3 regions of the Streptomyces griseobrunneus genome follow, and region 1 is predicted to be linked to each of the others. Evidence: riboswitches for the same ligand, from Rfam matches in the RefSeq annotation. Region 1 holds a riboswitch; each other region holds the start of a gene.

What was found. Region 1 has a riboswitch for cobalamin ahead of ACK8N7_RS23320 (ABC transporter substrate-binding protein). Riboswitches for the same ligand answer to the same signal wherever they lie in the genome.
Region 2: another riboswitch for cobalamin. It lies ahead of ACK8N7_RS37510 (MmgE/PrpD family protein); the one in region 1 lies ahead of ACK8N7_RS23320 (ABC transporter substrate-binding protein).
Region 3: another riboswitch for cobalamin. It lies ahead of ACK8N7_RS34405 (ABC transporter substrate-binding protein); the one in region 1 lies ahead of ACK8N7_RS23320 (ABC transporter substrate-binding protein).

What each region holds. Positions count from the first base shown of each region.
Region 1 is NZ_CP177080.1:5,119,270-5,129,127, forward strand. Features, by position in the region: gene ACK8N7_RS23280 (immune inhibitor A domain-containing protein) at 1-182, shown strand, start outside; gene ACK8N7_RS23285 (hypothetical protein) at 307-675, shown strand; gene ACK8N7_RS23290 (isochorismatase family protein) at 716-1,312, opposite strand; gene ACK8N7_RS23295 (nicotinate phosphoribosyltransferase) at 1,482-2,810, opposite strand; gene clpS (ATP-dependent Clp protease adapter ClpS) at 2,890-3,207, shown strand; gene ACK8N7_RS23305 (DUF2017 domain-containing protein) at 3,260-3,871, shown strand; gene ACK8N7_RS23310 (amino acid permease) at 4,205-5,650, shown strand; gene ACK8N7_RS23315 (M67 family metallopeptidase) at 5,834-6,256, shown strand; cobalamin riboswitch at 6,310-6,459, shown strand; gene ACK8N7_RS23320 (ABC transporter substrate-binding protein) at 6,498-7,493, shown strand; gene ACK8N7_RS23325 (FecCD family ABC transporter permease) at 7,490-8,530, shown strand; gene ACK8N7_RS23330 (ABC transporter ATP-binding protein) at 8,562-9,359, shown strand; gene ACK8N7_RS23335 (putative leader peptide) at 9,429-9,545, shown strand; gene ACK8N7_RS23340 (MoaD/ThiS family protein) at 9,670-9,858, shown strand, end outside.
Region 2 is NZ_CP177081.1:27,077-36,934, reverse strand. Features, by position in the region: gene ACK8N7_RS37550 (NADP-dependent isocitrate dehydrogenase) at 1-205, shown strand, start outside; gene ACK8N7_RS37545 (molybdopterin-dependent oxidoreductase) at 399-1,991, shown strand; gene ACK8N7_RS37540 (fasciclin domain-containing protein) at 2,059-2,706, shown strand; gene ACK8N7_RS37535 (FAD-dependent monooxygenase) at 2,798-4,441, opposite strand; gene ACK8N7_RS37530 (oxygenase MpaB family protein) at 4,522-5,397, opposite strand; gene lplAB (lipoate-protein ligase LplAB) at 5,430-6,494, opposite strand; partial or broken gene ACK8N7_RS37520 (citrate/2-methylcitrate synthase) at 6,589-6,807, opposite strand; partial or broken gene prpB (methylisocitrate lyase) at 6,850-7,688, opposite strand; partial or broken gene ACK8N7_RS37510 (MmgE/PrpD family protein) at 7,680-8,147, opposite strand; cobalamin riboswitch at 8,160-8,338, opposite strand; gene cobF (precorrin-6A synthase (deacetylating)) at 8,480-9,307, shown strand; gene ACK8N7_RS37500 (hypothetical protein) at 9,402-9,599, opposite strand.
Region 3 is NZ_CP177080.1:7,541,410-7,551,267, reverse strand. Features, by position in the region: gene ACK8N7_RS34420 (PRC and DUF2382 domain-containing protein) at 1-876, shown strand, start outside; gene ACK8N7_RS34415 (ABC transporter ATP-binding protein) at 992-1,771, opposite strand; gene ACK8N7_RS34410 (FecCD family ABC transporter permease) at 1,768-2,856, opposite strand; gene ACK8N7_RS34405 (ABC transporter substrate-binding protein) at 2,853-3,902, opposite strand; cobalamin riboswitch at 3,965-4,151, opposite strand; gene ACK8N7_RS34400 (beta-ketoacyl-[acyl-carrier-protein] synthase family protein) at 4,248-5,471, opposite strand; gene ACK8N7_RS34395 (acyl carrier protein) at 5,468-5,749, opposite strand; gene ACK8N7_RS34390 (acyl-CoA dehydrogenase family protein) at 5,870-7,882, opposite strand; gene ACK8N7_RS34385 (beta-ketoacyl-[acyl-carrier-protein] synthase family protein) at 7,957-9,213, opposite strand; gene ACK8N7_RS34380 (beta-ketoacyl-ACP synthase 3) at 9,197-9,858, opposite strand, start outside.

The sequences.
Region 1 (9,858 bases):
CGCTGAAGATCCAGCCCTCGCTGGGCAACCCGGTCTTCGACGACCGCAAGGGCACCTACTGGTACAAGGAGAACCCGACGGGCAGTGTCAAGGTTTCTGACACGAACACCCGCATCTCCATCCTCCTGGAGCCGGCCAGCGGCTCCTCGATGACCCTGCTGGTCAGCCCCTCGGGCCGATAGTTCCATAGAACCGCAGGTCAGAGCATGATCGGCCGTCGCCCTCTAGCGGGCGGCGGCCGATCGTGTTTAGGTGCGTCTTGTTCACATCCTTATTGACACGACGTCTCACGGGGGAGTGCGGAGCATGGCAGGCGGAGGTTTCTGCAGGTTGCCGAACGGCACGGTGGTGGTGGCCCTCACCCTCACCAGACCGACGGAGGGCGCACCCTCCTGCGTCGGTACGGGGGCGGGCCCAGGGGCCCCGGTACGGGTGCTGGTCCACGCGGTGAACCGGGCGCGCGCCCTGACCAGGCTGCGCAATCTGGGGCTGCGGGCGGTCTACCTGCGCGGCAACGCGCAGCCGCCGACACCGGACGAGATCACGGCGGTGCTGCATCATCCGGACGGCCTGCTGTGGCGGGCGGCGCCCCAGTCCGGCCAAGAGCTGTGGCACCCGATCAGGGCCCTGCTGGGCCCGGCGGGGCACGCCGGACCCGCCCGCCCGGCGGCGTAGGGGCGGGCTCGCACAGGGCTGTGGCGGGGCTTTGGCAGGGCTACAGCGCCTCGGCCACGACGGGTTTCCCGGAGAGCTTCACGCCCGCCGTCCGGAGCTCGTCCAGGGCCCGCTCGGTGGTCGCGCCGGAGACCCCGGCGGTCAGGTCGAGCAGCACATGGGTGACGAAGCCCTCACGGGCCGCGTCCAGGGCGGTGGCCCGTACGCAGTGGTCGGTGGCGATGCCGACCACGTCGACCTCGGTGACGGACCGGTCGCGCAGCCACTGGGCGAGACCGGTCCCGTTCTCGTCGGAGCCCTCGAAACCGCTGTACGCGGCCGAGTAGGCGCCCTTGTCGAAGACGGTGTCGATGGCCCCGGAGGCGACGGCGGGCGCGAAGTTCGGGTGGAAGCCGACGCCCTCCGTACCGGCGACGCAGTGCACCGGCCAGGAGTGCTCGAAGTCCGGGGTGTCGGAGAAGTGGTCGCCGGGGTCGACATGGTGGTCCCGGGTGGCGACCACGTGCCGGTAGCCGGGCTGGGCCTCACCGATGAGATCGGTGATGGCGGCGGCGACGTCGGCACCACCCGCCACCGCGAGGCTGCCGCCCTCGCAGAAGTCGTTCTGAACGTCCACGACGATCAATGCGCGGTGCATGGCGGGTGTCCTTAGGTGGGGGAGAGAGCGGTCATGGTCCGGCGTTCACGGGGATGCAACGAGCGTAGAGACTGGGGGCTGACAATCAACCCCTACCCCGTCCCGGCCCGTCCGGCGTTTGAGGACGGAACCCTCGCGGCGGGGCCCCCGCACCTTCCGAGGCCCGGCCTCACACGTACTCCGTCCCGATCACCGGCTCCCCACGGGACAACTGCATCGCCGACATCGGCAACCCCGCCCGCGCCACGACATGCCGCTCCCGGGCCGCCTCCAGAGGCTCCCGCGCGACGACCTCCCCGCCCCGCACCAGCTCCACCAGCAGCTCCCGCCCGGCCAGCTCCTCCGGCACGGGCCCGGTGCCGATCACCTCGGCCTCGGCGGCACCGTCCTCGTCCGCCCGGCGCGCGGCCCACTTGCGACCGCCCTTCGACGACTTCGCCCCGAGCGACTTCTTCGCCACCGGCACCAGCGGAGCATCCGGCTCCGCCGACCCGGCCCGGGCCACCAGCTTGTAGACCATCGAGCACGTGGGGTGCCCGCTCCCGGTGACCAGCTGCGTGCCGACCCCGTACGCGTCCACCGGCGCGGCCGCCAGCGAGGCGATCGCGTACTCGTCCAGGTCCGAGGTCACCACGATCTTCGTGCCCGTCGCCCCCAGCTCGTCCAGCTGCTGCCGCACCCGGTGCGCGACCAGCAGCAGGTCGCCCGAGTCGATCCGTACGGCTCCCAGCTCGGGCCCCGCGATCTCCACCGCCGCCCGCACCGCCTCGGTCACGTCGTACGTGTCGACCAGCAGCGTCGTGCCCCGCCCCAGCGAGTCCACCTGCGCCCGGAACGCGTCCCGCTCGGTGTCGTGCAGCAGGGTGAAGGCGTGCGCGCTGGTCCCCACGGTCGGGATCCCGTAGCGGAATCCGGCCGCCAGGTCGGAGGTGGCGTCGAACCCGCCGACGTACGCCGCACGCGCCGACGCCACCGCCGACAGCTCGTGCGTCCGCCGCGCCCCCATCTCGATCAGCCGGCGGCCCCCCGCGGCGGCCGACATCCGCGAGGCGGCGGCCGCGATCGCGGAGTCGTGGTTGAGGATGGAGAGGATCACCGTCTCCAGCAGCACGCACTCGGCGAAGGAGCCCTCCACCCGCAGGACCGGCGAGCCCGGGAAGTACACCTCGCCCTCCGGGTAGCCCCAGATGTCGCCGCTGAAGCGGTAGCCCGCCAGCCATTGCAGGGTCGGCTCGTCCACGATGTGCTGCTGGCGCAGGAAGCCGATCATCTCGTCGTCGAAGTGGAAGTTCTCCACCGCGTCCAGCACCCGCCCGGTGCCCGCGACGACTCCGTACCGCCGCCCCTCGGGCAGTCGGCGGGTGAACGCCTCGAAGACCGAGTGCCGGTCGGCGGTGCCCGCCTTGAGGGCCGCCTGCACCATGGTCAGCTCGTACTGGTCGGTGAAGAGCGCGGTCGACGGAACGCCGACCCGTCGCCCGAGGTCCGCTGAGTTCATGGCTGGGATGCTACCCCCTATTCGTCAAAGTGACGAGATGTGGGGTCCGTTTGTGCGTGGGGACCGCCCGGGTGGCAGCATGGGACAGGTGAGCGTTGCTACCCCCGTAGAGATCGAACGTCCTGATTCGGCCGAGGAGACCTTCGCGGTCCCCGAGCCGGACGTCCCGTGGGTCACGCTCGTCCACAACGACCCGGTCAATCTCATGAGCTATGTGGCCTATGTCTTCCAGGCCTACTTCGGCTACCCCAAGGACAAGGCGCACAAGCTGATGCTCGACGTGCACCAGAAGGGCCGCGCCGTCGTCTCCAGCGGGAGCCGCGAGGAGATGGAGCGCGACGTCCAGGCCATGCACGGCTACGGGCTGTGGGCCACCCTCACCCAGGACCGCAACTAGGGCTTCGCCCGCCCCCGCCACCTGCCCCGTTCGACCCACCATCGGAGAATCCATGGCCGGCCATTTCGAGGCCACCCCGGGCGGCGGCGCGGCCGTCGCGCTCGACGAGGTCGAGATCTCGATCCTGCGCTCCCTCGCCGTGCAGCTGCTCGAACTGCTCGGCCCGGGCGACACGCCCGCCGAGGGCGAGGACCCGCTCGCCGCGCTCTTCACCGAGGGCCCCAGCAAGCCGCCGTCCGACCCGGCCCTGGCCCGGCTCTTCCCGGACGCGTACGGGGGGCCCGACGGGCCCGCCCCGCAGGAGAAGTCCGAGGAGGAGCTGCGGGAACTGTCCGCCGAGTTCCGCCGCTTCACCGAGAACGACCTGCGCTCCCGCAAGCGTGAGGACGCCCTCGCCGTCGTCCGGACCCTGGACGCCCTCTCGCCCGCCGGGGGCGGCGGAGCCGTACTCGTCCTCACCGCCGACGAGTGCCGCTCCTGGCTCGGCTCGCTCAACGACCTGCGGCTCACCATCGGCACCCGGCTGGAGGTCTCCGACGAGGACGAGGGCGAGGAAGGCTCTCTCTACCGGCTCCCCGACAGCGATCCGCGCAAGCCCATGGTGATGGCCTACCTGTGGCTCGGGGCCCTCCAGGAAACGCTCGTCGAATCACTGATGCCGTAATCCGCCGGCTGTCCCTCCGCAGAGCCGGGAAAGACATCCTGTTCGCTCAACGGACGCTCAGATCCGGGTAACGATCCCCCCAAGTCATTGATGGCATTCATGGGGGATGGGGTTCCTTGTCCCCTTTTGCCTGTGGGGTGCGCCACAGAATGTCCCGTGGTGTCCTGTGACGGCCGTGATAAATCTTCACGATCGCCCGGGGACGCCACCCCTGTTCCCGGGGCCGCCACAAGCCGGCCGAACGCCGGTGGCACTCCATCCATATCCGGGGGGATCAGGACCTGATCCGCAGCCTTGCAGGCGCGGATCGGCGTGGAGAAAGGCGCACCACACATGACATCGGCACAGGTCGACGAGGGACAGGCCGACAAGGGAAGGCCCGGCGCGGAAGCCGGAGAGGCCGAGACCGGTGGCGAGGGGTACCAGCGCGGTCTGGGAGCTCGTCAGATCCAGATGATCGCCATCGGCGGAGCCATCGGTACCGGGCTCTTCCTCGGCGCGGGCAAAGCGATCGACCGGGCCGGGCCCAGCCTCATCCTGGCCTACGTCCTCGCGGGCCTGGTCATCTTCTTCATCATGCGGGCCCTGGGCGAACTCCTCATGTACCGCCCGGTTTCCGGCTCCTTCTCGGAGTACGCCCGCGAATTCATCGGACCGTTCTTCGGATTCGTGACCGGCTGGACGTACTGGCTGTTCTGGGTCGTCACCGGAATCACCGAAGTCACCGCCGCAGCCACCTATATGACGTACTGGTGGGACATTCCGCAGTGGCTGTCCGCACTCGTCTTCACCGTCATTCTGTACGGCGCCAACCTGATCTCCGTGAAGCTCTTCGGTGAGCTGGAGTTCTGGTTCTCGATGGTCAAGGTCACCGCGATCGTCGGCATGATCCTCATCTGCGCCGGCGTCCTGACCCTCGGCTTCTCCGACGTGGGCGACACCGCGACCGTCTCCAACCTCTGGAACGACGGCGGGTTCTTCCCCAACGGCGTCGGCGGCATGCTCATGACGCTCCAGATCGTCATGTTCGCCTTCCTCGCCGTCGAACTCGTCGGCGTCACCGCCGGTGAGTCCAAGGACCCCAAGACCGTGCTGCCCAAGGCCATCAACACCGTGCCGTGGCGCATCGCCGTCTTCTACGTCGGCGCGCTGATCATGATCCTGTCGGTCGTGCCGTGGTCCACCTTCAAGCCGGGCGTCTCGCCGTTCGTGAAGGCCTTCGAGGAGATGGGGCTCAGCGTCGGCGCCGCCATCGTCAACTTCGTCGTCCTGACCGCGGCGCTCTCCTCCTGCAACTCCGGCATGTACTCCACCGGCCGTATGCTCCGCGACCTGGCCCTGAACGGACAGGGCCCGCGCGCCTTCACCAAACTGACGAAGAACGGCCTGCCGCTCACCGGCACCACCTTCTCCGCCGCCCTGATGCTCGTCGGCGTCTGGATCAACTACCAGTGGCCGGGCGAGGCGTTCAACTACGTCGTCTCCTTCGCGACCATCTCCGGCATGTGGGCCTGGATCATGATCCTGTTCAGCCAGATCCGCTACCGCCGCCTGGCCGATCAGGGCGTGCTCCCGCAGTCCTCGTTCAAGGCCCCGGGCGCCCCGTACACCAGTTGGTTCGCGCTCGCCTTCATCGGCATGGTCATCGTGATGATGGCGGTCGACAAGGACGCCAGGATCTCGCTCTACTGCGCCCCGATCTGGGCGCTCCTCCTCGGCGTCTCCTACCTGGTGCTCAAGTCGCGCAACCCGGAGAACAACGCCTTCGTCAAGCGCTGACCCGAGGGCGGGCCCGGGTCACCGGCCCCCCTCCGCCAACCTGAGGGCGGGCCCGGTCTCCCCGGCCCACGACCACCCTCCTCCCGGACCGCCCCGGCCACCCCCACGGCCCCGGCGTCCACCATGCGGCCCTCTCCGTACCACCCACCGGTACGCAGAGGGCCGCATGCCTATCCTGGCGCCATGCTGACCATCACCCAGGCGCTCCACGACCAGATCGTCGCCCACTCCCGCGCCGACCACCCCGACGAGGCGTGCGGCGTGGTGGCGGGCCCGGCCGGAACGGGGCGCCCCGAGCGCTTCATCCCGATGCTCAACGCCGCCCGCTCGCCCACGTTCTACGAGTTCGACTCCGGCGACCTCCTCAAGCTCTACCGAGAGATGGACGACCGAGACGAGGAGCCCGTGGTCATCTACCACTCGCACACGGCGACCGAGGCCTACCCCTCCCGCACCGACGTGACGTACGCCAACGAGCCCGGCGCCCACTACGTCCTGGTCTCCACCGCCGACACCGACGGCGCCGGCCCCTTCCAGTTCCGCTCGTACCGCATCGTGGACGGCGAGATCACCGAGGAAGACGTGCAGGTCGTCGAGGCGTACTGAGGACTGCCGGCCTCTCCGGGGCCCTGCGGAGCCGCCGCCCGGGTCTGGCACACTGCCCCCAGAACCCATCAAGGCAGCAGGAACCAGGAAGCCGGTGCGAATCCGGCACGGTCCCGCCACTGTGACCGGGCCCCCTCCCGTACGGACTGACGTACCGGAGGGCGGCCCGGAAGCCAGGAACTGGCCCGCCGCCTTCTCGCATCGACCAGGGGACGCGGAAATCCCCCGGAGAGGCCCCGCCATGTCCCGGCGCACCCCCGCGCTCATAGCCGCCGCCGTGCTGCTCCCGCTCGCCCTCACCGCCTGCTCCACCCCGGAGGGCGACGAGCCCACCGGGAACAAGGCCGCGGCGAAGAGCGACGGCTTCCCGTACACCGTCACCAACTGCGGTGTCACCACGACCTTCAAGGCCCCGCCGAAGCGCGTGGTCACCATGAACCAGCACGTCACCGAGATCATGCTGGAACTGGGCCTGGCCAAGTCCCTCGTCGGCACCGCCTACCTCGACGACAAGGTCCTGCCGAAGTACGAGAAGGACTACGCGTCCGTCCCGGTCATCGCCAAGGAGTACCCCTCCTACGAGCAGGTCCTCGCCACCAGCCCCGACTTCGTCTACGGCGGCTACAGCAGCGCCTTCACCTCGGGCGACGGCCGAGGCCGCGAGGCCTTCAAGAAGTCCGGCATCGAGACCCGGCTCAACACCGAGAGCTGCGCCAAGGCCGACACCCCGATGGAGACCCTCTACGAGGAGGTCCGCGAGGTCGGCCGCACCTTCGGCGTCACCGACCGCGCCGAGGCCTGGATCAAGCAGGCCAAGGCCGGCAACGCCGCCACCGCCGAGAAGCTGAAGGACCTGAAGCCGCTCTCCGTCTTCGTCTACGACAGCGGCGACAAGACCGCCTTCACCGCGGGCGGCAAGGGCATCGGCAACGAGCTGATCAAGCGCGCCGGCGGCACCAACATCTTCGCCGACCTCGACAAGTCCTTCGGCGACGCCTCCTGGGAGAACGTGGTCGCCCGCAAGCCCGAGGCGATCGTGATCTACGACTACGGCTCCACCACCGTCGAACAGAAGAAGAAGCGCCTCCTGAGCGACCCGGCCCTCGCCGACGTGCCCGCCATCAAGAACAAGCGGTTCGCGGTCATGCCGCTCTCCGACGCGGTCCTCGGCGTCCGCGTCCCCGCCGCTGTCGAGAAGCTCGCGGCGCAGCTCCACCCGGCGGCCACCACCCCGTGACCTGCCGCACCCCCGCACCGCGGCGGCTGCTGCGCTACACCCTGGTGGTCGGCGTCCTCGCCGTACTCCTCGCAGCCGCCGTGGTCGCCGCCCTCGCCCTCGGCTCCGTCCGCATCCCGCCCGGCCAGGTGCTCGACATCCTGACCGGGCGGGCGGAGGCGAGCCCCTTCCGCACGATCGTCCTGGACGTCCGGCTGCCCCGGGTCCTGCTCGGGATCGTCGTCGGCGCCGGACTCGCCGTCATCGGCACCGTCCTCCAGGCCCTCGTCCGTAACCAGCTCGCCGACCCGTTCCTCCTCGGCGTCTCCTCCGGCGCCTCCACCGGCGCGGTCCTGGTGATCGTCCTCGGCATCGGCGCCACCCTCGCCACCACCGTCACGATCCCCGCCGCCGCCTTCGCCGGCGCGCTGCTCTCGCTGCTGCTCGTCTACACCCTGGCGCGCGGCGGAGGCGGCCTCACCACCAACCGGCTCGTCCTCGCCGGGGTCGCCGTCTCCTACATCCTCTCCGCCCTGACCAGCCTGATCCTGGTCACCTCCGCCCGCGCCGACCACCTCCAGGAAGTCCTCTACTGGACCCTCGGCGGCCTCGGCGCGGCCCGCTGGGACATGCTCGCGCTCCCCACCATCGCCCTGGTCGCCGGCACGGGCGTACTCCTCACCCTGGCCCGGCCGCTCGACCTGCTCCTTGTGGGGGAGGAGGGCGCGACCGTGCTGGGCCTGGACACCGCCCGCTTCCGGGCCGCCGTCTTCGTCCTCGCCTCGCTGATGACCGGGGCGCTCGTCGCGTACAGCGGAGCCATCGGCTTCGTCGGGCTGATGGTCCCGCACATGGCCCGGATGGCGGTCGGCGCCTCGCACCGCGCGCTGCTCCCGGTGGCCGCGCTCGGCGGGGCGGTGTTCCTGGTCCTCGCGGACCTGGCCGCCCGTACCCTCGCGGCCCCGCAGGACATCCCGGTCGGCGTGCTCACGGCCCTCACCGGCGGCCCGTTCTTCCTGTGGATGCTGCGCCGCCGCCCCGAGGGAGCGCCCGCATGACGACCGTACGTACCGCCGGGGGAGCCCGCCCGTGACCACCCTGCGCACCGAGGGCCTCTCGTACGGAATCGGCGAAGGCCGCCACCTCGTCGACGCCGTCGACCTCACCGCCGCCGACGGCGAGACGGTCGGCCTGGTCGGCCCCAACGGCAGCGGCAAGACCACGCTCCTGCGCTGCGTCTACGGCACCCTGCGCCCCACCCACGGCCGGGTCCTCCTCGACGGCGACGACCTCGCCACCCTCCCCGTGAAGGCCCGTGCCCGCCGCGTCGCCACCGTCCCGCAGGACGGTCACGCCGGGTTCGAGCTCACCGTCGGCCAGGTCGTCGCGATGGGCCGCGCCCCGCACAAGCGGTTCTGGGAGGCGGACAGCGCCGCCGACACCGCGCTCGTCACCGACGCCCTGGAGCGGGTGGGGATCGCCGCACTCGAACCCCGTACGTTCGCCTCCCTCTCCGGCGGCGAACGCCAGCGCGCCCTGGTCGCCCGCGCCCTGGTCCAGCAGCCCGCGCTCGTCGTCCTGGACGAGCCGACCAACCACCTGGACATCCGCTACCAGCTGGAGATCCTCTCCCTGGTCCGCGAGCTGGGCACCACCAACCTCCTCGCCCTGCACGACCTGAACCTCGCCGCGTACTACTGCGACCGGATCTACGTCCTCAAGGACGGCCGCGTCGTCGCCTCCGGCACCCCTCAGGAGGTCCTCACGGCGGAGCTGCTGAGCGAGGTGTACGGCGTCGCCGCCGAGGTCAGCACCCACCCGAAGACCGGCGCCCCCACGGTGATCTACCTCCCGCAGGACCACACCAGACGGCATCGGTCCGCATAGTGGTCGCTCGCCATCCATCATGTGGGATCACACTCGGGTTTCCGGACCGGGAATCGATACGATGCCCGCATGGTTCCCCATGACGTGAGCAACAGGACGCCGGGCACGCTGCTCGTCGCGCGGCTGCACGTCGACCTGTGCAGGCTCGCGAGCGCGATCTGTCCGCCGCCCGCGGCCTGCCCGTGAGCCGCCCGGCCTGAGTCCCGGTCCGCGCGAGCCCCACCCGTACGCACCACGCACCACACCCCCTGCGCGGGGGAAGAAACGCGCGCCCCACGCCACCTCCCCGCTTTCGACAGGAGCCCACGCCATGGCCATCGAGGTCCGCATCCCGACCATCCTCCGCACCTACACCGACGGCGCCAAGGCCGTCGAGGGCAACGGGGACACCCTCGCCGACCTCTTCGCCGACCTGGAGAGCCGCCACACCGGCATCCGTGAGCGCATCGTCGACGGCGAACAGCTCCGCCGCTTCGTGAACGTCTACCTCAACGACGAG
Region 2 (9,858 bases), on a different replicon from region 1:
GACCGACGACGCCAAGCTCGCCGAGGCGTTCGCGGCGCTCGCCAAGACGCTGGCCGAGCAGGAGGAGACCATCGTCGCCGAGCTGATCGCGGTGCAGGGCTCCCCGGCCGAGATCGGCGGCTACTACCAGCCCGACCCGGCCAAGGCCGAGGCGATCATGCGCCCGTCCGCCACGTTCAACAAGGCGATCGCGAGCCTCGCCTGACCTGATGTCGGGCGAACCCGTCCGCCCACCGTTCCGCCCCGACCGGCCCTGTGCCCGCCGGGGCGGTTCGCGTCTCCGGGTGTCCCGCGCGCCTCTCCGGCCCCTGTAACCCACGTACGCCTCCGGTGCACAGCGAACCCATCAGTTTCACGTGATCGGGCGAACGACCAATCCGCCTGGCCCACGGCTCCGAATGACGACCGTGAGGATCACCCGGACAGCCCTGACCCGCGGAACGCTCGCAGCCCTGAGCGGGCTGCTGGCGGGATTCGCCGCACTGACCGTCGCCGAACTCGTGTCGGCGGCCGTCAGGCCCGAAGCGAGTCCCGTGACAGCGGTCGGCGGGGCGGCCATCGACCGGACGCCTGCCGCGGTCAAGGACTTCGCGATCCGGAACTTCGGCGAGAACGACAAACTCGTCCTGCAGCTCGGCATCGTCGTGACGCTCGCCCTCTTCGCCCTCGCCGTCGGCGTACTGGCGCTGCGTTACCGGCGTACCGGTTCCGCCGCCGTCCTGGCCTTCGGTGTGGTCGGCGCCGCCTCCGCCGTCAGCCGCCCGGACTCCACCGGCGTGGCCGACGGACTTCCGTCGCTGGTGGGAGCGGTGGCCGGGGCGATCCTGCTGTACGTCCTCATCGGCAGGCTCGCCCGGCCGCGCCGCATCCCGGGGGAGGAGCAGGAGGAGAACGAGGGCGGCTGGGACCGCCGGGGCTTCCTGATCGCCGCCACCGCCGCGGCCGCCGCCTCCACCGTCGCGGGAGCGGTCGGCCGGACACTCAACGGCCGCAGCGCTCAGGACGCCGTCGCCTCCCGTGAGGGCGCCCGGCTGCCCGCCCCGGCCTCGCCCGCCGAGCCGATCCCGGCCGGAGCGCAGCTGCGGGTGCCCGGCCTCCCCCCGTTCACCACCCCCAACAACAAGTTCTACCGGGTGGACACGGCCCTGGTGGTCCCCAAGGTCGACGCGAACACCTGGCGGCTGCGCATCCACGGCAAGGGCGTACGGCGAGACCTGGAGCTCACCTACCAGGACCTGCTGGACCGGCCCCTGATCGAGCGCGAGATCACCCTGTGCTGCGTCTCCAACGAGGTCGGCGGCCCCTACATCGGCCACGCCAGGTGGATCGGCGTACGCCTGTCCGACCTGCTCAAGGAGGCGGGCGTCAAGCCGCCGTCCCGGGGCGGCAAGGCCGACCAGATCATCGCCCGCTCGGTGGACGGCATGACGCTCGGCACCCCCGTCGAGGACGTCATGGACGGCCGCGACGCGATGCTCGCCGTGGGCATGAACGGCGAACCGCTGCCCTTCGTCCACGGGTTCCCCGTCCGTATGCTCGTCCCCGGCCTGTACGGGTACGTCTCGGCCTGCAAGTGGATCGAGGACATCGAGCTCACCACCTTCGACGACTACGACGCGTACTGGGTGAAGCGCAAGTGGGCCCGCAAGGCCCCGATCAAGACCCAGTCCCGGATCGACACCCCCAAGCCCTTCGGCCGCCCCGAGGCCGGCACGGTCATGGTCGCCGGAGTGGCCTGGGCCCAGCACCGGGGCATCGAGAAGGTCGAGATCCGCGTCGACGACGGCCCGTGGCGCCCGGCCCAACTGGCCGAGCAGGACACCGTCGACACCTGGCGCCAGTGGTCCTACCCCTGGAAGGCCACCCCCGGCGGCCACACCCTCACCGTCCGCGCCACCGACGGCACGGGCGAGGTCCAGACCGAGAAGCGGACCAAGACCGTCCCGGACGGTGCCAGTGGCTGGCACTCCGTCGTGGTCTCCGTCGACTGACCCCAACAGACCTCCCTTCAGCAGTACTTCATCCCGTTTCCCCTTAAGAATGATTCAGGAGAATTCCATGAACGCCCTTCGCCACCGCCGTGCAGCCGTCGCCGTCGTCGCCGCCGTCCTGCTGCCCCTGTCGCTGACCGCCTGCGCCGAGGACAGCTCGGACAAGGCGTCCGACAGCTCGTCCGCCGCGGGGTCGACCCCCGAGGAGTCGAAGCCGGCCGCCGGTGACGACACGTCGACCGACAAGCCGTTCGGCCCGGCCTGTGCCGGCGTCCCGACGGAGGGCGCGGGCAGCTTCGACGGCATGGCGAAGGACCCGGTCGCCACCGCCGCCTCCAACAACCCCGCGCTCTCCACGCTCGTCACCGCCGTGCAGAAGGCCGGCCTCGTCGACACCCTCAACAACGCCGAGAACATCACGGTGTTCGCGCCCACCAACGACGCCTTCGCCAAGATCCCGAAGGCCGACCTGGACGCGGTTCTCAACGACAAGGCCATGCTCACCAAGATCCTCACCTACCACGTCGTGGGCGAGAAGCTCACCCCGCAGCAGCTGGAGAGCGGCACGTTCGACACGCTGCAGAAGAGCACTCTGACCACGGCCGGCTCCGGCGAGTCGTACAAGGTCAACGACAGCGCCAACGTGGTCTGCGGCAACGTTCCGACCGCCAACGCCACCGTCTACATCATCGACACGGTGCTGATGCCGAAGTAGTCGGGCGGCAGTCTCCTGCCGTGACAGACCGCCCCGCTGCGGGAGGGCCCCTATCAACCCCCAGGGCCCTCCCGCGGCGGGGCTTTCGCCGTCACGGGCCGAAGACCCTCCCCAGCGCCTCCTTCAACTCCCCGACCGTCGGCGGGCGTAGGCAGGCGCTGAGGTAGCCGTCCGGGCGCACCACGAACGCGGCACCCTCCTCGATGCCGTACCGCCGTGCGAACTCGCCCTGGCTGTCGTGGTGATGGGGGACCCCGGGGGTCACCTCGCAGGGGGCGTCGGCGGGCAGGATCCGGCACGTCTCCATGCGCCCCTGGGACAACTCCTGTGCAGCAGCCGCGAGATCGGCGGGTGTGTCACCGGCCGGGTGGTTCCCGTACACCAGCAGGACGTGGGCGCGCCCGCGCAGCAGGTCGAAGAGACGCACCGGGTAGGCGGCGATGTCCCCGGTGAGGCCGCCGCAGTCCGGGGCCCGGTCGCCGGGCCGGAGCGTCGCCCCGTCCGGCCGGGGCAGCGGCGTCACGAGCGGGCTCTCCCGGTAGCCGATCAGCAGCTGGGCCTCGCGGAGCATCAGCGTCTCAGGGTCCGTCGGGTCGGCCTGGACGCCCTCGGCGGCATGGCGGACGGTCCGGCCCACCACCTCCTCGCCCACCGGGTGCCGCTCCGCGTCGTAACTCGCCACCAGGCCCGGGTGGGCGGCGCCCCCGACGGCCAGGGCGAGCTTCCACGCCAGATTGCAGGCGTCCTGGACACCCGTGTTCATGCCCTGGGCGCCGGTCGGCGGATGGATGTGCGCCGCGTCCCCGGCGACGAACACCCGGCCCTCCCCGTACCGGTCCACCAGCCGGTGGCTGATCCGGAACACCGAGGACCAGCGCAGCGTGGACGCGGTGACCGGCTCCGGCGCCAGCCGGTCCAGGACCTTCTGGATGTCGGCGAGCGCGGGAGCCGTGCCGCCCTCCAACCCGTGGGCCACCCCGTCGCCGTCCGCCGTTCCGGAGGCCTGCCGGGCGGCGGACAGCTCGGGCGGCACCAGCATCGACATCCGGTAGCGGCCGTTCCCCGGCAGCGGGATGCAGACCAGCAGGTCGTCGATGGCACCGTCCTCGCCGCGGTGCATGGACCGCACCCCGTACCCGGGCGGCAGTCCCCAGCCCACCTCCACATCGGCGAGCATGTACTCCTCCGGGAACGCGCCGCCCTCGAAGGTGAGCCCGAGCCCCTTGCGGACCACGCTGTGGGCCCCGTCGCACCCCACCAGGAACCGGGACCGGACCTCCTCCTCGGCCCCGGAAGCGGTGGTGAGCCTGCTGGTCACCCCGGCGGGGTCCTGGGCGAACGCCACCAGCTCGGTCGAGCGCTCGATCCCGGTACCGAACCGCCCGAGGAACTCCTCCAGGACGCGTTCGGTCTCGTACTGCGGCAGCGCGGCGAAGCCGTACGGCACCTCGGGCGGGAGGACGAGCTCGATCCGGCCCTGCTCGGCCCCGTTCACGTACGTCAGCTGCCCGCGCATCGCGACCGCCGCGTCCAGCACCTCCCGCACCAGGCCCATCCGGTCGAAGAGCTCCAGGGTGCGCGGCTGGATCCCCACCGCCTTGGCGTACGGCAGCCGGGCCGGGAGGCGGTCCACGATCCGGCAGGAGACCCCCGACCGCCGCAGCTCGGCGGCGAGCGTCAGCCCGACCGGGCCGGCGCCCGCGACGAGTACATCGGTCACTTCGTTGCGTGCCACCGGGGCCTCCCGCCGTGGCCCCCCTGCTTACGGTCCCCTCCATCGTCCTGCCATCGGCGGTCTCCGGCACCCGGGGACCCTCACGCCCCAGCGGGCGCGGGCGGTGGGGTCATCGCCCACCGGATGGTCCTGGTCAGGGCCTTCCCGGCGGGCCGTACGCAGACCTCCTCGACCCCCGGCACCCGGGGAAGCCGCAGCGGCTCCCGGGCCCACGGCGGCAGGGCGGCCACCGCGTTGGCGGCGAGTACGGCGTACGGGGGACGGGCCGGCCAGGGCAGCGGCGGGTGCAGCAGAATGAAGCGGGCCGCGTCCAGGGCCTCCTGGGTGGCGCGCAGCTCCGGGCGGTAGGCGGCGATGCGCGTCGCCAGCTCCGCGCGGTCGTGCGGCGGGTCGGGGATGCCGAGGGCACGGGCCACCGTCGCCATGTCGTGGATGTATCCGTCGCACCCGGCGCCGTCCAGCGGCCGCGCCCCGTACCGCTGGTGGGCGCGGAGGAAGCTGTCCACCTCGGCGATGTGCACCCAGCACAGCAGGTGCGGGTCGGCCGCGTGGTACGGCTCACCGGACGGCGCGATTCCGCGCACCCCCTCGTGCACGGCCCGTACGCGGTCGACCGCCTCCTGGGCGTGCTCGGTCGTACCGAACGTGGTCACCGCCAGGAACGTGCTGGTCCGCTGGAGCCGCCCCCACGGATCGCCCTTGAACCCCGAGTGGCCGGCGACGGCGGCCATCGCGAGGGGGTGCAGCGACTGGAGGAGCAGGGCGCGCAGCCCGCCGATGAACATGGACGCGTCCCCGTGCACCCGGCGCACCGGCCGGTCCGGGCCGAACCAGCGGGGGCCGGGGGTGCCGTGGATCCGGGCCCGGTTCTCCGGCCCGGAGGGACCCGCGACCCGGGAGAACAGGGACCGGCCCAGCCGTTCCCGTGCACCGGATCCTGGCTGCTCTCTGTCCATGCCTCCCAGTATGCGGGCCCGTGGAGAAGTCCCTACGGCACCCGGGCCGTCCACTCCGGCGTGGCGAACTTCGTCCGTACGAGCTCCTCGGCGCGCGCCAGCTCGGCGTCGGTGACGCTGCCCGCGGTGAGGCCGTGGCGCTTGCGGAACGACTCGATCATGCGCTCGATCACGGCCTGGCGCGGCAGACCGGTCTGCCGGCGCAACGGGTCGACACGCTTCTTCGCCGACCGGGTGCCCTTGTCGGACATCTTCTCCTTGCCGATCCGCAGCACCTCCAGCATCTTGTCGGCATCGATGTCGTACGCCATGGTCACGTGGTGCAGCACGGCCCCGGGACCGCCGTCCGGCCCCACCACCCGCTTCTGCGCCGCCCCCGCGATCTTGCCGACCTCGGTGGCGATGTCGTTGAGCGGCTGGTACCAGGCCTTGATGCCCATGTCCGCGAGGGCTTCGAGGACCCAGTCGTCCAGATAGGCGTAACTGTCGGCGAAGGAGAGGCCCGAGACGAGGGACTGCGGGACGGCCAGCGAGTAGGTGATGGTGGAGCTCGGCTCGGCGAACATCGCGCCGCCGCCGGAGATCCGGCGTACGACGCTCACCCCGTGCCGCTCCACGCCCGCCGGATCGACCTCGTTGCGCAGCGACTGGAAGCTGCCGATGATCACTGCGGGGGAGTCCCACTCCCAGACCCGCAGCGTCGGCGGACGCAGCCCCGCCGCCACCTCGGCGGTGATGACCTCGTCCAGCGCCATGTGCAGCGCGGGCGACTGCGGGGCCTCGTGGATCAGCTGCCAGTCGTAGTCGCTCCACTCCGTGGCCTGCGCCAGCGCCCGGCGTACGGCGATGGCGACACCCTCCGCACTCAGCCCGAGCATCACCGTGGAGTCGGGCAGCGCCGCCTCGATCCGGGCCGCGAGTCCCGCCGTGTCCGTGTTGGCCGGAGCACCCTCCAGGGCCGCGTCGATCGCCAGGATCGCCTCGTCGGGTTCGAGGAAGAAGTCCCCGGCGACGCGGACGTTCCGCAGCGCCCCGCCCTCGACGTCCAGGTCCACCACGACCAGCTTGCCGCCGGGAACCTTGTACTCACCGTGCACAGCGCCGCCTCCAGCTCCAGTTCCGCGGTCCGGCTCGGTGATGAGCCGGACACAACCGGCTATAACGCACGCGGGGGCGTCGATCATCCCCCGTTCATGTACCGGTGTGCGCCGGGACGGTCCGCTGCTCGGGCCCGTTGTAGACGCCGAGCGGGCGGATCAGCGCGTTGTGTTCGAGCTGTTCGCTGATGTGGGCGCTCCACCCGGTGACCCGGCTCATCACGAAGACCGGGGTGAAGGCCGCGATGTCGAACCCCATCAGGTGGTACGCGAGCCCGGCGGGGTAGTCCAGGGTGGGGTGGTGGCCCGGCCGGGGCGGGTGCCGGCGGCCGGGCGGCACAGGTTCGCGGGCGGCTCAGGCCCCGGGCGGCAGCGTGAAGTCGAAGACCGCTGAGTCGAAGGCGCCGTACTCCTCGTAACCGAGCACCTCGTACAGTCGCGAACGCGTCTGCATCCGGGGCAGCAGGGCCTGTTGGGTGCCTTCGGCGGCCAGGGTCCGCAGCCCGTCCTCGACCGCGCCCATCGCGAGGCGGAAGAGGGTGACGGGGTAGAGCGCGATGTTGTAGCCGAGGCTCTCCAGCGTCGCCGTGTCCAGCAGCGGTCCCTTGCCGAACTCCGTCATGTTCGCCAGCAGCGGTACGTCGACGGCGGCCCGGAACGCCTCGAACTCACCCTCGTCCGCGAGCGCTTCGGGGAAGACGGCGTCCGCGCCCGCGTCCACGTACGCCTTCGCGCGGTCGATCGCCGCTTCGAGGCCCTCGGGGCCCCGGCGTCGGTGCGGGCCATCAGCAGGAAGTCCGGATCGCGGCGGGCGTCGGCGGCGGCCCGCACCTTGCGGACCATCTCCGCGCGCCCCACGAGCGTCTTGCCGTCCAGGTGGCCGCACCGCTTGGGGTTGACCTGGTCCTCCAGGTGCAGCCCGGCGAGCCCCGCGTCCTCCATCAACTGGACCGTGCGCGCCGCGTTCATCGGCTCGCCGAAGCCCGTGTCCGCGTCGGTCAGGGCGGGCAGATCCGTGACCCGGGCGATCTGCTGGGCCCGCGCTGCGATCTCGGTCGACGAGGTCAACCCGATTTCGGGTAGCGCCAGTTCGGCGGCGAGTACCGCCCCCGACAGATACAACGCCTCGAACCCGGCCTCCTGGATCAGCCGCGCCGAGTACGGGTTGATCGCGCCCGGCATCCGCAACAGCCGGTCCTGGTCCCCGGCCGCGACGATGCCCTCCGCCAGCGTCCGGAACTTCGCCACGTACCCCGAACGGTCGAAGGGCCGGGCCCCCGCCGGATGCGCGTCGGCCACCGCCAGCTCGTCCTCGATCACCGTGCCGTCCACCAGGGTCACCACCGCCCGGCCGCCGAAGGCCCGCCGCTCCGGGTCCGGGTCGTGGTAGCGCCGGGTCCACTCCGGGTCCTCCACCGTGGAGATCCGCTGCCACAGCTCGACCGTCCCGGGCCGCTGCGCCCGCTCGGGGGCGTACGACCACTCGTGGTGCCAGACACCGTCCTCCAGCGCCACCGCGAAGATGCACGGCACCGAGTGGTCGAGCGTCTCGCGGCTCGCCGCCGGATCGTACTTCTGCGGGTCCCCGGAACCGGAGCCGATCACCTGGTGGGTGTGGTGGCTGGTGTGCAGCACGATCGAGCGGATCTGCTCCATCCTCGTGGAAACACGGAACATCCCGCGGCCGGTATCCTGACTCCCGGATCAGCGCGCGCCCTCATGCCTTCCCGACGGCTTCTGCACCGTCAGTGGCGTGTCCTGCGAGGACGGACTCCCCGGTCACAGTGGCGGGACCGCGCCGGATTCGCACCGGCTTCCCTGACACCACGGGCCTTGAGGGCGACCGGCTGCACACCGCTCACCCCGCTGCTCACGAACATATGGTTGGACGTCCTGGTAAGTCCACCCCGCCTCGCCCCCCGGCACGATCGCCCGCCTCGCCCCCGGCATGTCCGCCCGCCCCGCTCCTGGCATGATCGGCCGACATGAGCGACGCACCACGGCACATCCTCGTCATCGGCATGGGAGCCGGCGACCCCGACCATCTGACGCTCGCCGCGGTGAAGGCGATGCGCCGGGCCCAGGTCTTCTTCGTGCTCGGCAAGGGCCGGGAGAAGGAGTCCCTGACCCGGCTGCGGCGGGACATCCTGGAGGAGCACCTCACCGGCCCCTACCGGGTCGTCGAGGCCGAGGACCCCTGGCGGGACCGGACCCAGGACGACCGCGGTCGCTACACCTCGGCGGTGCACGACTGGCGCCACCGCCGCGCCGACACCTGCGAACGCCTGATCACCGAGGAGCTGGCACCGGGGGAGTGCGGGGCCTTCCTTGTGTGGGGCGACCCGTCCCTGTACGACAGCACCCTGGCGATCCTGGAGGACATCCGTGCCCGGGGCACGGTGGAATTCGGCCATGAGGTGATCCCCGGGATCAGCAGCGTCTCCGCGCTCGCCGCCCGCCACCGCATCACCCTGAACCAGGTCGGCCGCCCCATCCACATCACCCCCGGCAGGCGGCTCGCCGAGGGGTTCCCGGACGACGACGGCGACATCGTGGTGATGCTCGACGGCCACGAGAGCTTCACCCATCTGACCGGCAGGGACCTGTGGATCTACTGGGGCGCCTACATCGGCACCCCCGACGAACTCCTGGTCTCCGGCCCCCTGGACGAGGTCGCCGAGCGGATCAGCCAGGTGCGCGCCGAGGCCCGCGAACGGCACGGCTGGATCATGGACACCTATCTGCTGCGCCACCGGCCGGACGGCCCGGAGGGCGCGGACGCCGCGCACCGCGCAGGCGGTACGGCCGGCTGAGGCCCCGGCCCGCGAGCAGGGGCTCCGGACAGGGGCGGCGGATCGCGTCGTGGCGCGGGCGGCCGCCGCACCTCGTCGCCGGGCCGGCCGGAGGTCAGCTCCGGGACTCGTGCGCCCGGATCACTCCGAGCCCGTGGCCGAGGCTCGGGCACTCGGCGGTCAGGTCGTCCCCCCGCACCAGATAGTCGTGCACGCGCCCGTCGGCGGGCCGCTCGACGGCCCGGTACAGGGTGCCGTTCACCGTGATAGTCCAGTCGTCGCCGTCCTGGGCCCACCCGACTGTCTTCTTCATATTCGCGCTTCCCTCACTCGTCGCCACCGCGGGTCGGCGGCCGTGTATTGGCAAGAAGAACGGCCTGTGACGCTCTGTGGTTCCGGCTCGCCTACGCCATTCGGTTACATCTGGGTCACCATGCCCGCACGACCTGACCGGAAGTCAGCGAACCGGCGACGAAAGGCGGAACAGGGCGGGGAGGGCCGACACGTGCTGCCTGCCCGGGGCCGGATCTTGCCAGGCTGCCGATCCGGTCCCGGGCAGTGAGTGCGGGAGC
Region 3 (9,858 bases), 2.4 Mb from region 1:
ATGAAGGAGAGCTTCGTACCGCTCGCCGGGGCCCGTCGAGTGGGCTCCGACCTGCACGTCTCGCACTCCAAGGACACGGTCAAGGAGGCGCCCCGCGTGGACGCGGACGCGCACCTCTCCGTCGCCGAGGAGGAGGAGCTCTACCGGCACTACGGCCTGACCAGGAAGTCCGGCAACCTCGGTGACACCAAGGGCACGGGCACCGGTGCCGACGCCCGGACCGTCGCCGGAACGGGCGCCATGGGCGCGGCCGGAGCCGGTGCGGCGGGCGCGGCCCGTGGCACGGGTACGCCGCCGAACGCCGAGGCGACCGGCAGGGCCACCACGAGCGCCGGGGCCGCGGGCACGACCGGAGCAGCGGGCATGGCCGGTACGGGCAAGCACCGCGACACGGACATGTCCGCCACGTCCCGTCCGCTGGCGGGCGCCGGAGCGGGGACGTCCCGGGCCGCCGACCTGAGCGGCAAGGAGGAGATGATCCGCTCCGAGGAGCAGCTGCACGTCGGTACGGAGGAGTACGAGAGCGGCCGGGCGAGGCTGCACAAGTACGTGGTGACCGAGGAGGTCACCCGGTCCGTGCCCGTCTCCCACGAGGAGGTGCGGGTGGTCCGCGAACCGCTGCGGCCCGGCGAGAAGGTGACCGGCACCACGGACTTCGGCGAGCAGGACGTGGAGGTCACCCTGCACGCGGAGCGCGCCACCGTCCGCAAGGAGGCCGTCCCGGTGGAGCGGGTCCGCCTGGAGACCAACAAGGTCACCGAGCAGAAGGAAGTCTCCGCCGAGGTCCGCAAGGAGAAGATCGACTACGGCGACGGCAAGGACATGGACACCGGCAAGGACACCGGTGGCGAGTTCGGCCAGGGACGCCGCCGCTGACGGCGTACCCCCTTAGGCGGCCGGAAGGCCGCTCCCATGTCCTCGGCCTCCGGGCGGGCCCGTGCGAACGGGTCCGCCCGGAGGGCTGTCCGGGGCGGGGCCGGGTCGCCGGTGGTCAGCGGCGCGGCAGGAACCGTACCGAGGGACGTCCGTCCGGCCCGTCCGGGGTGACGACCGCCCGGACCCCGTAGACGTCCTCGATGAGTTCTTCGGTGATGACCTCGGCCGGGGTGCCGCCCGCGATGACCCGGCCCGCCTTCATCACGGTGATCCGGTCGCAGAACATCGCCGCGAGGTTGAGGTCGTGCAGGGCGATGACGCTGGTGAGGGGCAGCTCGGCGACCAGGGCGAGCAGTTCCAGCTGGTGCTGGATGTCCAGGTGGTTCGTCGGCTCGTCCAGGAGGAGTTCGCGGGGCTGCTGGGCCAGTGCGCGGGCGATCTGGACGCGCTGGCGTTCGCCGCCGGACAGGGTGTGCCAGGACTGGGCGGCCCGGTCCGCGAGGCCGGTGCGCCGCAGGGCGTCGGTGACGGCTTCCTCATCCGTACGGTCCGGGGCGGACCAGGCGCGGCGGTGCGGGATGCGGCCGAGGCGCACGACGTCCAGGACGCTGAGGTCGACCTGGGTGACGGCGTGCTGGTCGACCACGGCGATCCGGCGGGCCACGGTACGGCGGCCGAGACCCACCAGGGGGTCGCCGTCCAGCGTGACGACGCCGGTGTCCGGGGCGAGGAGGCCCGCGAGGATCCTCAACAGGGTCGATTTGCCGGAGCCGTTGGGGCCGAGCAGCCCGACGGTGGCGCCGGGCGGCGGGGTGATGTCCACCCCGTCGAGGATGAGCCGGCCGCCGGCCTCCCGGCCGACCCGGTCGGCGCGCAGGCCCGTGGAAGCGCTCATGACGTACTCCGGGTGCGGTACAGGACGAGGACGAAGGCCGGGACGCCGATCAGCGCGGTGACCACGCCGACGGGCACCTCCTGCGGGTCCAGGACCGTGCGGGCGAGGGTGTCGACCCAGACCAGGAAGACGGCCCCGGCGAGTGCGGTGACCGGCAGCAGGCGCCGGTGCCCGGAGCCGGTGAGGGCACGGGCCGCGTGCGGGAGCACCAGGCCGACGAAGCCGATCGCCCCGGCCGAGCTGACGAGGGCCGCGGTCAGCAGGGCGGTGGTGCACAGCAGCACGATCCGGGTGCGGGCGACATTGACGCCGAGCGCGGCGGCGGCGTCCTGCCCGAAGGCGAAGGCGTCGAGCGTACGGGCGTGGGCCAGGCAGATCACCAGGCAGCCGGCGAGGACGGCGGTGCAGAGGGCGACCTCGCTCCAGCCGACGCCGCTGAGCGAGCCGAGGAGCCAGAACAGCACTCCGCGGGTCTGCTCGGCGTCGGCGGAGGTCATGACGACGAAGGAGGTCAGGGCGGAGAAGAGCTGCATCGCTGCGACTCCGGAGAGCACCACCCGGTCGGTGGTGGCACCGAGGGTGTGGCTGAGGAGCATGACCAGGGCGAACGAGCAGATGGCCCCGGCGAAGGCCCCGGCCGACAGCGACACCGCTCCCCCGCCGACGCCGAGGACGACCACGACGACCGCCCCGGTGGAGGCCCCGGAGGAGACGCCGAGCACGAAGGGGTCGGCGAGCGGGTTGCGCAGCAGGGACTGCATCACCGTGCCGCACACCGCGAGCCCGGCGCCGCACACGGCGGCGAGCAGGGTGCGGGGCATGCGCAGGTTCCAGATGATGCCGTCCCGGATCGGGCTCAGCTCCGATGCGCCGAAGCCGAGGTGGGAGGCGACGGCGGACCAGACGTCGGGGACGGAGATCCGGGCGGGCCCGATCGTGACGGCGACGGCGACGGAGAGCAGCAGGAGCAGGAGCCCGCCGGTCCAGAGCAGCACCGCGACCGGGCCGCCGCTCCGTACCGGGCCCGGCGCCGCCGGTGCCTTCAGCTCCGCGGTCTCCCGCACCGCCGGGTTGCCGCCGCTCACCCCGTGAGCCCGAAGTCGCGCAGCCCGGCGGCGACGCGCTCCAGTCCCTCGACCGTCCGGATGGTGGGGTTCATGGCCTGGCCGCTGAGCAGCACGTACCGGCGGTTCCTGACGGCGTCCATGGTCTTCGTGACCGGGTTGGACTCCAGGAACTCGATCTTCTTCCCGGCGCTCTCGGCCGTCTGCATCGTGCGGCTCAGGTCGCCGATGACCAGGACGTCGGGGTTGCGGTCGGCGACGGTCTCCCAGCTGATCTGGGGCCATTCGTCGTGGGTGTCGTCGAAGACGTTCCTCGCGCCGAGTTCGCGGGTGATGACGCCGGGGGCGCCGCAGCAGCCCGCGAGGTAGGGGGCCTTGGAGTCGGAGAACCAGTAGAGGAGGGAGGCGTTCGAGGCGTCGATGCCGTCGGTGGCCTTCGCCACCCGGGCCCGGAGCTTCTTCACCAGGGCGTCGCCGCGCTCGGGAACGCCGAACACCTGGGCCAGTTCGTGGACTTCGATGTAGACGCTGTCCATGGTGAGGGGCTCGGTACGGGCTCCGTCGCCGCCGCCGCTGTTGTCCTTGCCGATGCAGTCGGCGGGCGAGATGTAGGTGGGGACGCCCAGCTTCTCGAACTGTTCGCGGGGGGCGACACCGCCCCTGGCGAGGGTGGAGGCGAAGGAGGCGCTGAGGAAGTCGGGCTCCTTGTCGAGGACCTTCTCCGAGGAGGGCCGGTTGTCGGAGATGCGCTCGACGCCCGCGTTGGCCTTCTCCAGGCCCTTCATGACCGGGTCGCTCCAGGTCGCGGTTCCCGCGATCCGGTCGGCGAGGCCGAGGGAGAGCAGGATCTCGGTCGAGCCCTGGTCGACCGAGACGGCCCGCTGGGGCGCTGCCTTCACGGTGACGGTTCGCCCGCAGTTCTTGAGGGTGAGCGGGAAGCCGTCGGCCTTGTCGCCGCCGTCGGCGGACGGGGTGGTGGACCCGCCGCCGCAGGCCGTGAGCAGGACGAGTCCCGCCGCGAACAGGGCGGCGGTGCGTATCGGGGCAGGGGTGGCCTTGGACAGCACGGAGGACCTCGGTGTCTCTGGGCCCAGCCGCGGAGCCCGTCGTACGGTTCCCGTGCCCCCGGTGCGGGGCGCGGGTGCCAGCAGGTCTTCGGACTCGGGTTCGTCCGGGCGGGACGCCTTCCCGGAACACTCCCGTGCTCCAGTGGCCGTGGCCCCGCCCGTCCCCCTCACCGCTGCGCGTCAGTTCCGGTCTCGCACCGGATTCCCTGACCCCGTCGCTGGGGTTCGACTGGCCCCGGCAAGCTATCACGGGTCTTCGCGCAGCTCAGAGCCGGTGCGCGTACCGGTCCCTGCCGGGCCGGTGCGGCGCGGGATCGTCCCGCCGCCCCGGCCCGGCCGCCCCTTTTACGGAGCCTGCAGGGCGATCACCGCGTTCTGTCCGCCGAACCCGAAGGAGTGGCTGACGGCCCGTCGTACGGGCAGCTCACGCGGGATCTTGGTGACGCAGTCGATGGCGAACCCGGGGTCGGGGGCGTCCAGGTTCGCGATCGGCGGGACGATGCCGTGCTGGAGCGTCAGGACGGTCAGCCCCGCCTCGATGGCACCGGCCGCCCCCATGCAGTGGCCCAGGACGCCCTTGGGGGCGGTGACGGGCGGCCGGTGCGGGTAGGCCCGGCCGATGAGGGCGGCTTCCGTCGCGTCGTTGAGGGGGGTCGAGGTCCCGTGCGCGTTGACGTGGTCGACGTCCTCGGCCCGCCAGCCCGCATCGGCCAGCGCCGCGTCCACGGCGGCCTGGGCGACCGCCCCGGAGGGGTGCGGGCTGGTGGGGTGGTGGGCGTCGGTCGTGGCGCCGGTGCCGGCCAGCAGCGCACGGGGGACCGCTCCCCTGGCGCGGGCGTCCTCGGCCCGCTCCAGGACCATGATCGCGGCGCCTTCGCCCATGACGAGCCCGGCCCGGTCGGCGGCGAAGGGGCGGCAGAGACGGGCGGGGTCCCCGTCCCGCAGCGCCGCCGCGCCCGAGCGGGCGAAGCCGGTCATGGCGACCGGGAAGACGATCGACTCGGTGGCTCCGGCGATCGCGATGTCGCACTGTCCGAGCGCCAGCATGTCGCGGGCCACCGAGAGGGCGGTCACCCCGGAGGAACACGCGGTGCACGGTGCCAGGCTGGGGCCCGTGGCCTTCATCTGGATCGCGATCTCGGCCGCGGGCATGCTCGGGATGGTGAGCAGGATGCCCGAGGGCGAGGTGGCCTCGGGGCCGCGCCGCTCCAGGGCGACGGCCTGTTCGGTGAGTCCGGCGGATCCCCCGCTGCTGGTGCCGACGACGACGGCGACGCGGGCGCCGTCCCAGCGGGCGGGGTCGAGCCCGGCGTCGGTCACCGCCTCCCGGGCGGCGAGGACGGCGAGCTTGACGTACCGGCCCATGCGGAAGGCGCTGCGGCCGCCGACCGCCTCGTCCAGGTCGATGCCGGTGACCGTACAGGCGAAGTCGATGGCGCAGCCGTGCAGTTCGGGGACGGTGCGCGCGAAGGACTCGCCGCGGCAGACCCCGTCCCAGGTGGTGTCGGTGGTGTGGCCGGCCGGGGTGATCATCCCCAGACCGGTGACGGCGATGGCGGGTCGGTTCATCGGGTGTTGCTCACCGGCACCGAACCGACTGCCGCCTCGCCGCCGACGGCCGCGTCGATGAACGCGGAGATGTCGGCGAGCGTGGCGTCCTTGTAGAGCTTCTCGGAGTCGGCGGCGACGCCCAGGGTCTCCTTGATGATGACGGCGAACTCGGCGACCGCCAGGGAGTCCATCTCCAGGCTGTCCATCGTGGACTCCGGCAGGATTTCGACTGCGGGCACCTTGAACGTCTCGGTCAGCACCTCGGTGATCTTCGGGTGGATGGTCTGGGTCTTCACGGTGTTTCCTCTCATCGACAGCTGGTCGGCAGCTCTTCGGCGGCTCGTCGGCAGCTTCACGAATGGCGGGTGGTTGAACGTAACCCCACCGCCCGATGTAACTGGATGACGATCTTCCGGTTACGCCTTGGGGCGAACCGATTCGTCTACGCTCACCTGCGGCTTCTCGAACCATCGGGAGAGCACGGACGTGGTTCCCCAGTACGCGAGCAGCACTCCGCGGGTACCGAGCGCCGCCACCTTCTCGCGCAGCGGACGCCGTTTGCTGCCACAGACGGGCCGCCGGAAATCCGCTGTGCGGCTCCCGGCCCCGGCCCTGCGGTGCCGGTGCCAGGACCCCTCCGGGTCGTCGTAGGCGTCCGCGTAACCGGGTCCGGCGATCGGCCAGTCCGACATCAGGCGTTCCGGCAGCGCGAACGACTTCACCAGGGCGGGGGCGTGCCGGGCCACGGTCGCGATGAGCCGCTCCACCGCGTCGGGCAGCAAGGACACCTGTTCGGCGGTCAGCCGTCCGGTGGCCAGCAGGTCACCGCTGTTGCGGGCGACCCACTGGAGGGCGAAAAGACGGTGCAGTTCGGTCAGCCGCTCACGGGCCGGCCCCTCGGACAGGGCGGCGGTGGACTGCGCGTACGCCTCGCTCGCCTGCCGGTAGCCGTACGCCTCCACCCCGCGCAGCGCAGGACCCGATGCGGCGTTCCACCGGCCGAGCGGGTCACCGGCCGGGGCGGCGCTGATCCGCTCCCGGGCGCGGTCGAACCAGATGTCCTCCACCGCCGCGAGCAGCCGGCCAAGGAACCGGGGATCGTCCAGCTCGCCGGGGTCCTCCTCCGGTTCCTCCTCCCGGAGCGTGGCGCTGAACAGCATCTCGGCGGCGGCCTTGGCGTGGACGGCGAGGTTGTCGCCCTCGGCGGTGATCGCACCCTCGATGCCGGTGAACAGCTCGGTCATGCCGTTGTTCTCCAGCAGTCCCTGCGCCCCGCACCGCTCCCGGCACTCGACGATGACCTCCCGGGCCCGCCAGGTGATCCACCCCTTGGCGACGGCGACCAGCCGCTCGGCCTCGTCCCGGTCGGGGGCGGGGGCGGACTCCCAGCGGTCCAGGGCCCTGCGGTGGAGGAGGCTCATCGCGAAGACGGTGGCCATCGCCCCGGCCAGCGGGCCGTGGTGGGTGCGATGGGCGTAGACCGGCACCCGCTGCGCGCCCCGCGATCCGGAGACCAGCCGGTGGCCGGCGTACCGCACGGCGATGGCGAGGGTGACCCGGGCGGAGCCGACCGCGCAGGCGCTCATGGAGAGCTTGCCGGGGGTGACGCGCCCGATGGAGAGGAGGAACCGCCTTCTGCGGTTGGCCAGTTCGCTGGTGAACCGTCCGTCCTCGCCGATCCGTCCCTGCTCCCCGGCGAGCAGGGCGTCGCGCGGGACGAAGTACCGGTCGAAGGAGGTGAGGCAGTGGTCGACCGGGGAGCCCATGCGGCCGGGCAGCCGCCGTACCCGTACGCCGGGCAGAGCGGTGAGGTCGTCGGTGAGCGGGGCGAGGAAGAGGAAGACCCCGTGGTCGGTTCCGTCGGCGAGGAGCCGGGCGGCCACCACACCGGTCTTGGGGCCCCCGGCGGGGCTGGTGTTGGGCATGAACTTCTGGGCCCCGGCGTGCGGGGTGTGCAGGACGAAGCCGTCGCGTTCACGGTCGTACGTCGCGGTCGTCTCGACGGCCGCCGCGTCGTTGCCGTGCGCCACCTCCGTACAGAGGAAGGTGCCGATGGACCGCAGCTCCAGGAAGTCCGAGAGGTCGCGCGGCGTACCGGGGTCGTGGTCGAGGAGGCTGCCGAGGAAGAGGTTGTAGTGGATGCCCGCGACGGTGGTCAGCGCCGGGTCGACGGGTCCGAGCCATTCGTGCAGGGCGGCCAGCGCGCGGGGGTCCGCGGCCAGCCTCGCGCCGCTGTCGAGCGTGTCGTTGAGGATGCGCAGGCGGTGGTAGGAGAGGGCGAGCCGCTCGTCTGGGGTGCCGCCACCGGAGCGCCGAAACGGTTCTGTTGTGAGCAGTCGCCGCCAGAATCCGTGCTCCTGGCGGAAGTTGTCGCCGTAGAGGACTCGGGTGAGCAGATCGCTGGTGGACGGCTGGGCCGGTTCATGCATGGATACGGTCACGACAGAGTAACGATCAAGGAACGGCGAGGACACCCCTCGCCGTCCCGAACGGCCCTGTTGGGTCAGGTGCGTTGGAAGGCGAGCGCCACGTTGTGCCCACCGAAGCCGAAGGAGTGGCTCACCGCCCGCTCGACCCGCTGGTGGCGGGGTTCCTTCACCACGCAGTCGAGCGGGAAGGCGTCGGGGAGGGAGTCCAGATTGGCGATCGGCGGGATGAGGGAGCGTTCCAGCGTCAGGACGGTGGCGACCGCCTCGATCGCGCCCGCCGCCGCGAGGGTGTGGCCGATGACGCCCTTGGGGGCGGTGACCGGCGGGCGGTGCGGGAAGAGCCGGGAGATGAGGGTGGTCTCCATGGCGTCGTTGAGGGGGGTGGAGGTGCCGTGGGCATTGATGTGGTCGACATCGCGCGGCGCCCAGCCCGCCTGGTCGAGGGCCGACTGCACCGCGCGCTGGGCGCCGCGACCGTCGGGGGCCGGGGCGGTGGGGTGGTGGGCGTCCGTGCTGGACCCGGCCCCGGTGAGCAGGGCCCGCGCCCGGCCGCCCCGAGCGCGGGCCGTCTCCTCGCGCTCCAGGACGAGCATGGCGGCACCCTCACCGATCACGAAGCCGTCCCGGTCGGCGGCGAACGGCCGGGACGCGCCCGCCGGATCGGCGGTACGGGTGGAGAGCGCGCCCATCCGGGCGAAGGCGGTCACCACCAGCGGGGTCAGCACCGACTCGGCGCCCCCGGCAACCACCACGTCACAACTGCCGCCGAGCAGCAGATCGCGGGCGACGGCGACGGCGGTGGCCCCGGAGGCGCAGGCGGTGGCGGGGGCGAGGCTCGGGCCGCCCGCCTTCAGGGCGATGGCGACCTCGCCCGCCGCCGCGTTGGGGATCATCATCGGGACGAGCAGCGGGGAGACGGCCTCGGGGCCCGAGGCCGCCAGCTTGGCGGCGTTGTCCACGAGGACGGAGACGCCCCCGACGCCGACGCCGAGCACCACGCCGACCCGGCCGCCGTCCCACACCGCCGGGTCGAGACCGGCGTCGGCGACAGCCTGCCGGGCCGCGACGACGGCCAGTTTCACGAACCGGGCCATCCGCCACACCGAGCGGCCGCCGACCGCCTCGTCCAGGTCGATGGAGTCGACCGGGCAGGCGAAGTCGACCGGGAGACCGGCCAGTTCCTCGCAGTGCCGGGCGGTGGAGTGCCCGGAGCACAGCCCCTCCCAGAAGCTGTGCTCGTCAGCCCCTGCGGGTGTCACCAGGCCGACCCCCGTCACCGCGATGGCGGTGCCTGCGCCGGCTCCGGTGCCCTGATCAGCGGACTGCGACATGCTGTGTTCCTTCCGTAGAATCCGTGGAAATGGTCTGCGGGGTCCCCGGCCAGCGAAGGGCCGCCGAACCCCAGGTCAATCCGCCCCCGAACGCGGTGAGCAGCACCCGGTCCCCGCGGCGCAGCACCCCGCGCCCCGCCGCGTCGGCCAGGGCGAGGGGGATGGAGGCGGCGCCGGTGTTGCCGACCCGCTCCAGATGGGTGACGCAGCGCTGCGGCCCGATGCCGACCCGGTCCGCGACGGCGCGCAGGATCCGGGCGTTGGCCTGGTGCGGCACGAAGTGGTCGACCTCGGCCGGGTCCCAGCCCACCCGCTCCAGCAGCGTCCGGCACGAGCCGGTCATCCGTTCGACGGCGTGCTGGTAGACGGTGCCGCCCTGCATGCGGAAGTACGCGTCCTGCGGTGCCGGTGGTTTCCCGTCCGCCCGGGCGCGGGCGCCGCCGCCGGGGACGGTGATCAGGTCGTAGCCGGTGCCGTCGCTGCCCAGGTCGAACGCGAGCAGCTCACCGGGGTCGCCGGTGCGCCCGGCCGCCACCAGGGCCGCGCCCGCCCCGTCGCCGAAGACGACACCGGCGGAGCGGTCGGCGGGGTCGAGCCAGGTCGAGTAGACGTCGGCGCCGACCAGCAGGATCCGCCCGTAGAGCC